Linked DNA regions of Zobellia alginiliquefaciens. Each later gene encodes a partner of the first gene's protein in a complex. Links are inferred from orthologs where the notes say so. Each region holds a gene or a part of one and is shown on either strand. Other genes may lie near its edges.

Evidence for each region. The genes of interacting proteins can lie anywhere in the genome.
Region 2: the proteins of secY (region 1) and secA are in contact, whole or in part, in a crystal structure (PDB 3DIN), measured with the Thermotoga maritima proteins. The link is inferred for Zobellia alginiliquefaciens from one-to-one orthologs. Residues at the interface, in WP_004081795.1 of Thermotoga maritima: Glu108, Gly109, Glu110, Glu111, Ala236, Glu237, Arg238, Arg239, Ile240, Thr241, Ile242, Gln243, Tyr244, Ala245, Arg246, Arg247, Val248, Thr249, Gly250, Arg251, Arg252, Val253, Tyr254, Gly256, Ala257, Ser258, Thr259, Tyr260, Leu261, Pro262; in WP_004082002.1 of Thermotoga maritima: Glu261, Ala262, Arg263, Lys300, Ala301, Arg302, Thr303, Ile304, Ile305, Leu323, Tyr324, Asp325, Pro326, Val329, Ser330, Tyr333, Ile336, Lys340, Phe345, Val349, Glu363, Phe364, Tyr374, Ser375, Gly376, Gly377, Glu393, Ile395, Thr482, Ser483.

What each region holds. Positions count from the first base shown.
Region 1 is NZ_CP119758.1:1,026,842-1,030,196, reverse strand. Bases 1-2,975 are described here. They hold secY (preprotein translocase subunit SecY), read left to right. Parts: upstream 1-803; coding sequence 804-2,147; downstream 2,148-2,975. Other genes in these bases: rpsM (30S ribosomal protein S13), read left to right, coding at 2,508-2,882; ykgO (type B 50S ribosomal protein L36), read left to right, coding at 2,389-2,505; infA (translation initiation factor IF-1), read left to right, coding at 2,150-2,365; rplO (50S ribosomal protein L15), read left to right, coding at 339-791; rpmD (50S ribosomal protein L30), read left to right, coding at 143-325. Also shown: rpsK (30S ribosomal protein S11), read left to right, coding at 2,989-3,355. UniProt on the Escherichia coli protein: The central subunit of the protein translocation channel SecYEG. Consists of two halves formed by TMs 1-5 and 6-10.
Region 2 is NZ_CP119758.1:564,412-568,879, reverse strand. The notes cover bases 435-4,309. They hold secA (preprotein translocase subunit SecA), read right to left. Parts: upstream 3,998-4,309; coding sequence 635-3,997; downstream 435-634. Other genes in these bases: P0077_RS02355 (DUF2795 domain-containing protein), read right to left, coding at 4,197-4,309. Outside these bases: P0077_RS02365 (sensor histidine kinase), read right to left, coding at 1-334; more of P0077_RS02355, read right to left, coding at 4,310-4,421. UniProt on the Escherichia coli protein: Required for protein export, interacts with the SecYEG preprotein conducting channel.

The DNA of each region.
Region 1 (3,355 bases):
CTAAGTCACAAGGTTCTTCTAACCCTCATAACGTGGTTAAAGCTACTTTTGATGCACTTTTGCAATTGAGAGATGCAAGAACTGTAGCTGATCAAAGAGGAGTTTCTCTTGAAAAAGTTTTTAAAGGATAAGTAGAAATATTATGGCAAAGAAAATTCTGGTAAAACAGTTAAAGAGCAGCATCAAAAGGCCACAGAACCAAAAGCGTACATTGTCTGCTTTGGGTCTAAAAAAAATTGGTCAAGTAGTAGAGCATGATGCCACGCCGAATATACTCGGTATGATAGCTAAAGTTGAACATTTGGTTTCCACTGAGGAAGCTTAAATAGCACATTATAATGAATTTAAGTAATCTAAAGCCGGCAGATGGTTCTACCAATAGAGCGGGCAAGAGAATAGGTAGAGGTCAAGGATCTGGTAAAGGTGGTACTGCTGCAAGAGGGCATAAAGGTGCTAAATCTAGATCTGGTTACTCTAAGAAAATAGGTTTTGAAGGTGGACAGATGCCTTTACAGAGACGTGTGCCTAAATTTGGTTTTACAAACATAAACCGAGTTGAATATCAAGGTATCAACGTTGAGAGGTTGCAAGAGCTAGTGGATAACAAAGGAGTTAAAGACACTATTACTTTTGAAACTTTGGTTGAAAATGGTTTGGCCAAGAGTAAAGACCTGGTAAAAATATTAGGTGGTGGAGAATTAAAGGCTTCACTTAAGGTTTCAGCGCATAAATTTACAGCAAGTGCTAAAGCGGCAATTGAAGCTGCTGGTGGAGAAGCAATAAATTTATAAGCATAACTGACCATGAAGAAATTTTTCGAGACCATATCCAATATTTGGAAGATAGACGAACTAAGGAATAGGATTTTACTAACCCTTGGTTTGTTGTTGGTATACCGTTTTGGTTGTCAAATTGTTCTTCCGGGTATTGATTCTACACAATTAGCAGAATTAGCCTCAGGTACCGATTCAGGTATTTTTGGGCTTTTGAATGCTTTTACCGGTGGTGCTTTTGCTAATGCATCAATATTTGCTTTGGGTATTATGCCCTATATATCGGCATCTATTGTTGTTCAGCTTATGAGTATTGCCATACCTTATTTACAGAAATTGGATAAAGAAGGGGAGAGTGGTAGAAAAACGAAGAATCAGATTACACGTTGGTTAACTATTGGTATTTGTGTGGTTCAGGCGCCAGCTTATTTGTACGGTTTAGAGGCTTTTGGAGTTCAGGATAGTGCCTTTGTTTTAGGTAAAGGTCTTGACTTTATGGTTCCTGCGGTTATCATTTTGGTTACTGGTTGTGTTTTTGCCATGTGGTTAGGAGAGAAAATTACTGATAAGGGTATCGGTAATGGTATTTCACTTTTAATTATGATCGGTATTATTGCAACAATGCCACAATCATTTGTTCAGGAGTTTATATCAAGAACAGTTGATAACAATGGTGGTTTGATGTTCATTTTGATTGAAGTTATTCTATGGTTCTTGGTTATCTTGGCAAGTATACTTTTAGTAATGGCTACGCGTCAAATACCTGTACAGTATGCAAGAAGAACTGCTTCTGGTGGTTACGAAAAGAATATAATGGGATCTAGGCAATATATTCCTTTGAAGCTAAATGCTTCTGGTGTTATGCCGATTATCTTTGCTCAGGCAATTATGTTCGCTCCTAGTTTAATTGGTAAGACTTTTAACAATACAGCTGCTGGTCAGTGGATGGAGGTTCAGTTTCAGGATATATTTGGTCTTGCTTACAACGTATTGTTCGGTTTGTTGATAATTATTTTCACGTATTTCTATACGGCTATTACTGTTCCGACCAATAAAATGGCAGATGATTTAAAAAGAAGTGGCGGTTTTATACCAGGAATTAGACCGGGTAAAGAAACAGGAGACTTCTTAGATAAAATTATGTCTTTGATTACATTGCCAGGTTCCGTATTTTTGGCGCTTTTAGCAGTTTTACCTGCTATAGTAGTTAAATTAATGGATATTCAAGCCGGTTGGGCATTGTTCTATGGAGGTACATCACTTTTAATTATGGTGGGTGTGGCAATAGACACGGTTCAGCAAGTAAATGCATATTTATTGAATAGGCATTACGACGGATTGATGAAAACTGGAAAAAATAGAAAAGTCGCATAAGTATGGCTAAACAAGCAGCAATAGAACAAGACGGGTCTATAATTGAAGCATTGTCAAATGCAATGTTCAGAGTTGAGTTAGAAAATGGGCATGTAGTTACGGCTCACATTTCGGGAAAGATGCGTATGCATTATATTAAGTTACTTCCTGGAGATAAGGTGAAATTGGAAATGAGTCCTTATGACTTGTCCAAAGCTAGAATTACATACAGATATTAGTAATACGATAGAAGAATAGAACGATGAAAGTAAGAGCATCAGTTAAAAAAAGAAGTGCCGACTGCAAGATTGTACGCAGAAAGGGCAGGTTGTACGTAATCAACAAAAAGAATCCTAGATTTAAACAAAGACAAGGATAGTTATGGCAAGAATTGCAGGTGTAGACATACCAAAACAGAAAAGGGGCGTAATTGCATTGACCTATATTTTTGGTGTCGGTAGAAGTAGGGCTAAAGAAATCTTAGAGATTGCCCAAGTTAGTGAAGATACTAAAGTATCTGATTGGAACGATGATGAGATTGGTCGTATCAGGGATGCTGTTTCTTCTTTTACTATAGAAGGTGAGTTACGTTCTGAAACGCAGCTTAATATTAAGCGTTTGATGGATATAGGTTGTTACCGTGGTATTCGTCACAGATCTGGTCTTCCACTTAGAGGGCAGCGTACAAAGAATAACTCTAGGACCAGAAAAGGGAAGAGAAAAACTGTAGCCAACAAGAAAAAGGCAACTAAATAATAAATAGTACAAAGTGCTGAGTAAATAGTATTAAGTAAAATAGGTAATGTTACTTTATTTTCAAGACATACTAACTACTTAATACAAATTACTAAATACTAATAAAATGGCAAAGGCAACTACAAAATCAGGTGCAAAAGCGGCAAAGAAGCGTAAGGTAATCGTTGACTCGGTTGGTGAGGCTCACGTAACTGCATCTTTTAATAATATTATAATTTCCCTTACCAATAAGAAAGGAGATGTCATTTCTTGGTCATCTGCTGGAAAAATGGGTTTTAGGGGTTCTAAAAAGAATACTCCTTATGCTGCACAGGTAGCTGCGGAAGAGTGTTCTAAAACTGCTCATGAAGCAGGTTTAAGAAAAGTAAAGGTTTACGTTAAGGGACCTGGAAATGGAAGAGAATCTGCGATTCGTGCCGTACATAATTCTGGTATAGAAGTTACCGAAATTATTGATGTTACGCCAATGCCGC
Region 2 (4,468 bases), 460 kb from region 1 along the record:
TATAACCGGCAAGAACAATTAAGCCTAGGATAAAGATAAACGGACTATTTATTCCGCCACTGAATAATGTAATTACAACGGTACTTAAAAAGGAAAGTACTGAAGTATAGATAGCCATTGTTGTTAGGTTCTTATGCTTGTTGAAAGCAGCTATGTTCAATAGATTAAGAACAAAGTAAAAATAGAAAACATAAGGTATGGTCCCTTGCATATGAAATACAAACGAACAGATCAGGCCTATAAGTAGACTAAGAGCAGATGATGTATAGTTGAACTTAAGGAGTAACTTAGTTTTGTCACTAATTCGGTTCAGACGTATTTTTGGCTTTCGCATGTATACTACTTTGGGTATTCATTTTCAAAAAAGAAGTGAGCCCGCTTGGTATATGCGACACTTCATCAGACACGCTAACTGTTTTACTGTACAGTAAATGTGTCTCTAGAAGTTAAATTCTGAATAAATTATAGCTCTAATTGCTTAATTAACTGCAATTTAAGCTCTGGGGTAATTTATTCTAAGCCCTGCAATAGTAGATACTATTGTATTCAAGTAACTTTTTACTCGTTAAGCGGGCAAAAAAAAACGGCAACTTATCTCTAAGATGCCGATTTACATTGTAGTAAATGTTATTTTTTAATTCTCAATTAGAACCCATTCTCCTTTTTCGATAAGGGGCTCTGCTTGTTTAAATTTTACTGTTTTACTTTCGCCAGACATTACATTTTTAATTGTGACCCTATCGTTACGTCCAATTTTTGGTCGTTCTCGAACAATGGTCTCTGTAACTTGTGGACGTTGACCTTGTGTTTGACCAGCAGCACGGTTCTGTGCGGCCAGTTCGTCACTATTAGGAATCTCTTCTTTACTGGTTTGAAGATTTTCCTTTGGTTTACTAACATTTCTAGCTTCCTGAATCTGATTTGGGTTTTCACTTGGCAATTCCCCTTTAAACAAGAAAGAAACTACTTCTTTGTTAACCTTGTTTATCATCTCTTTAAAAAGCTCAAAAGCTTCGAACTTATAAATCAATAAAGGGTCTTTTTGCTCATGAACAGCCAACTGAACAGATTGTTTTAATTCATCCATCTTACGCAAATGCGTTTTCCAAGAATCGTCAATAATGGCTAGGGTTATATTTTTTTCAAAATCCGTTACTAATTCTTTTCCATTACTTTCGTAAGCGCTTTCTAAATTGGTAACCACATTAAGCGTTTTAATACCGTCCGTAAAAGGAACTACAATACGCTCAAACTTATTGGCACTATCTTCATAAACCTTCTTAATGACAGGAAATGCCGTAGCGGCATTACGCTCCATTTTTTCTTGATAATACTTGTAAGCGTTAGAGTATACCTTATTGGCAATATCTTGAACACTCATTTTTGTAAAATCTGCTTCTGAAATTGGAGAGGTTATAGAGAAGTACTTTATCAGCTCAAATTCAAAATTCTTATAATCACTTGCAGCTTTGTTGGTGTCGGCAATAACTTCACAAGTATCATACACCATATTGGCGATATCCACTTTTAATCGTTCTCCTTGTATAGCGTGACGTCTTCTTTTATAGACTACCTCACGTTGTGCGTTCATAACATCATCATACTCTAGAAGACGCTTACGAACACCAAAGTTGTTTTCTTCTACCTTTTTCTGTGCTCGCTCAATAGATTTAGTCATCATTGAATGCTGAATAACTTCACCATCTTCCAAGCCCATCTTATCCATCATCTTAGCAACACGGTCAGAACCGAACAAACGCATTAGGTTGTCTTCTAACGACACATAGAACTGCGAGCTTCCTGGATCTCCTTGACGACCAGAACGACCTCTTAACTGTCTATCAACACGTCTAGAGTCATGCCTTTCTGTACCTATAATAGCTAAACCACCCGCTTTTTTAACTTCATCACTCAATTTAATATCCGTACCACGGCCCGCCATGTTGGTTGCTATGGTAACAACGCAAGGGTTACCGGCTTCGGCAACAACGTCTGCTTCTTTTTTATGAAGTTTGGCGTTCAGTACGTTGTGATTAACTTTTCTAATGGTAAGCATTCGGGATAACAACTCGGAAATTTCAACCGAAGTTGTACCTATCAAAACGGGTCTGCCAGCTTGAGAAAGTTTGGTAACTTCGTCAATAATGGCATTATATTTTTCTCGCTTGGTCTTGTATATTAAGTCATGTCTATCATCACGGGCAATAGGTCTGTTAGTTGGTATTTCCATAACATCCAACTCATATATTTCCCAGAATTCACCTGCTTCGGTAACCGCCGTACCGGTCATACCGGACAGCTTGTTATACATTCTAAAATAGTTCTGTAGCGTAACGGTAGCAAAAGTTTGTGTAAGGGCTTCTATTTTTACATTCTCTTTCGCTTCAATAGCCTGGTGAAGTCCATCTGAATACCGACGCCCGTCCATAATACGACCGGTTTGTTCATCAACTATCATCACCTTGTTATCCATTACCACATATTCCACATCTTTTTCGAAAAGCGTATAAGCTTTTAAAAGTTGGCTCATGGTATGAATACGCTCACTTTTTACTCCAAACTCTTTAAAAAGCTCTTCTTTAAGTTCTGCTTCTTTTTCAATGTCAAGATTCTGATTTTCTATTTTCGCAATTTCTCCGCCAATATCTGGCATTACAAAGAAATCTCTATTTTGTTCTCCGGAGATATAACTTACACCTTTTTCAGTAAGTTCAATCTGATTGTTCTTTTCATCAATTACGAACAACAAGTCCTCATCTACAACAGGCATTTCCCTGTTGTTATCCTGCATGTAATAGTTTTCGGTCTTTTGAAGTAGCTGCTTAACACCTTCCTCACTTAAGAACTTAATTAGTGCCTTATTCTTTGGAAGACCTCTATGTACACGTAACAATAGGAAACCACCGTCTTTGGTGTTTCCTTCCTGAATCAATTTTTTAGCTTCCGCCAAAACACCTGTTAGGTGTTGTCTCTGTTTGCTTACAATATCTCCAACCTTTGGTTTAAGGTCATTAAATTCATGACGGTCTCCTTCTGGTACCGGACCTGAAATAATTAACGGTGTACGCGCATCATCAACTAATACAGAATCTACCTCATCCACAATAGCGTAGTGGTGTGGACGTTGTACCAAATCTTTTGGCGTATGCGCCATATTATCTCTTAGGTAGTCAAAACCGAATTCATTGTTGGTGCCATACGTAATATCTGCGTTATAGGCAGCTCTTCTACCTTCCGAATTTGGACGGTGATGATCAATACAATCTACTGATAGACCATGGAATTCAAAAATAGGGGCCATCCAGGCGCTATCCCTTTTCGCTAAATAATCGTTTACGGTAACCAAATGAGCTCCGTTCCCAGATAGGGCATTTAGGTACAAAGGTAATGTAGCTACTAACGTCTTACCTTCACCTGTCTGCATTTCGGCAATTTTACCTTGGTGCAAAGCAATACCTCCTATCAACTGTACATCATAATGAATCATGTCCCAAGTAACCTCTTTACCTGCGGCGTTCCATGAGTTTTTCCAAATGGCATTATCCCCATCTAGAGTTACATAATCCTTTGAGCCGGATAATTCACGATCGTATTCCGATGCCGTAACCTGTAAAGTTTCATTTTGGGTAAAGCGCTTGGCCGTTTCCTTAACTACGGCAAAGGCAATAGGTAGAATTTCGTTCAGTGTTTTTTCACTTACTTTATATGATTCTTCCTTGAGTTTATCTATTTCAGCATAAATGTCTTCGTTCTTATCAATATCCGTAGACGTTTTTACTTCCGCTTCTAATTCACCTATTTTTTTGGTGAATTCGCTAATGTCCTCGGCTATTTTAAGTTTAAAGGTGTTAGTCTTTTCACGTAATTCATCATGACTTAACCCTTCTAATTGCTTTTCAAAAGACCTAATCTGTTCTACAAGAGGTTGTAGTTCTTTTACGTCTTTTTCAGATTTATCACCTACGAATACTTTTAATATCGAATTTAAAAAACTCATTTCTAGCTGTTTAGTATTTATACCGCTTTTGGGAAATTGATTGCGGTGGGGCATTATTTCTACAATATACCTGTATTGTATTTCTTTGCAAAAGGTATTCCAGTTTGGAACCTATGTACATTTCACCTGAATGCCTGCCAAAATTACATAAAAAAAAAGCCTCGATAGAGACTTTTTTGTTTCAATTAACGTAATATTTCTAATATTCGTCCTCGTTCCAGAGATAATCTTCTTCTGTAGGATAGTCTGGCCAGATTTCTTCGATGGATTCGTAAATCTCACCGCCTTCTTCTTCCATAGACTGAAGGTTCTCGACCACCTCTAGGGGCGCACCTGTACGGATTGAGTAATCTATCAATTCGTCTTTTGTTGCGGGCCAGGGTGCATCACTTAAATATGATGCTAGTTCTAATGTCCAATACATTTCAGTTGTTCAATTTAAATTTTTGCAAAAATAATTTTTAAATACAA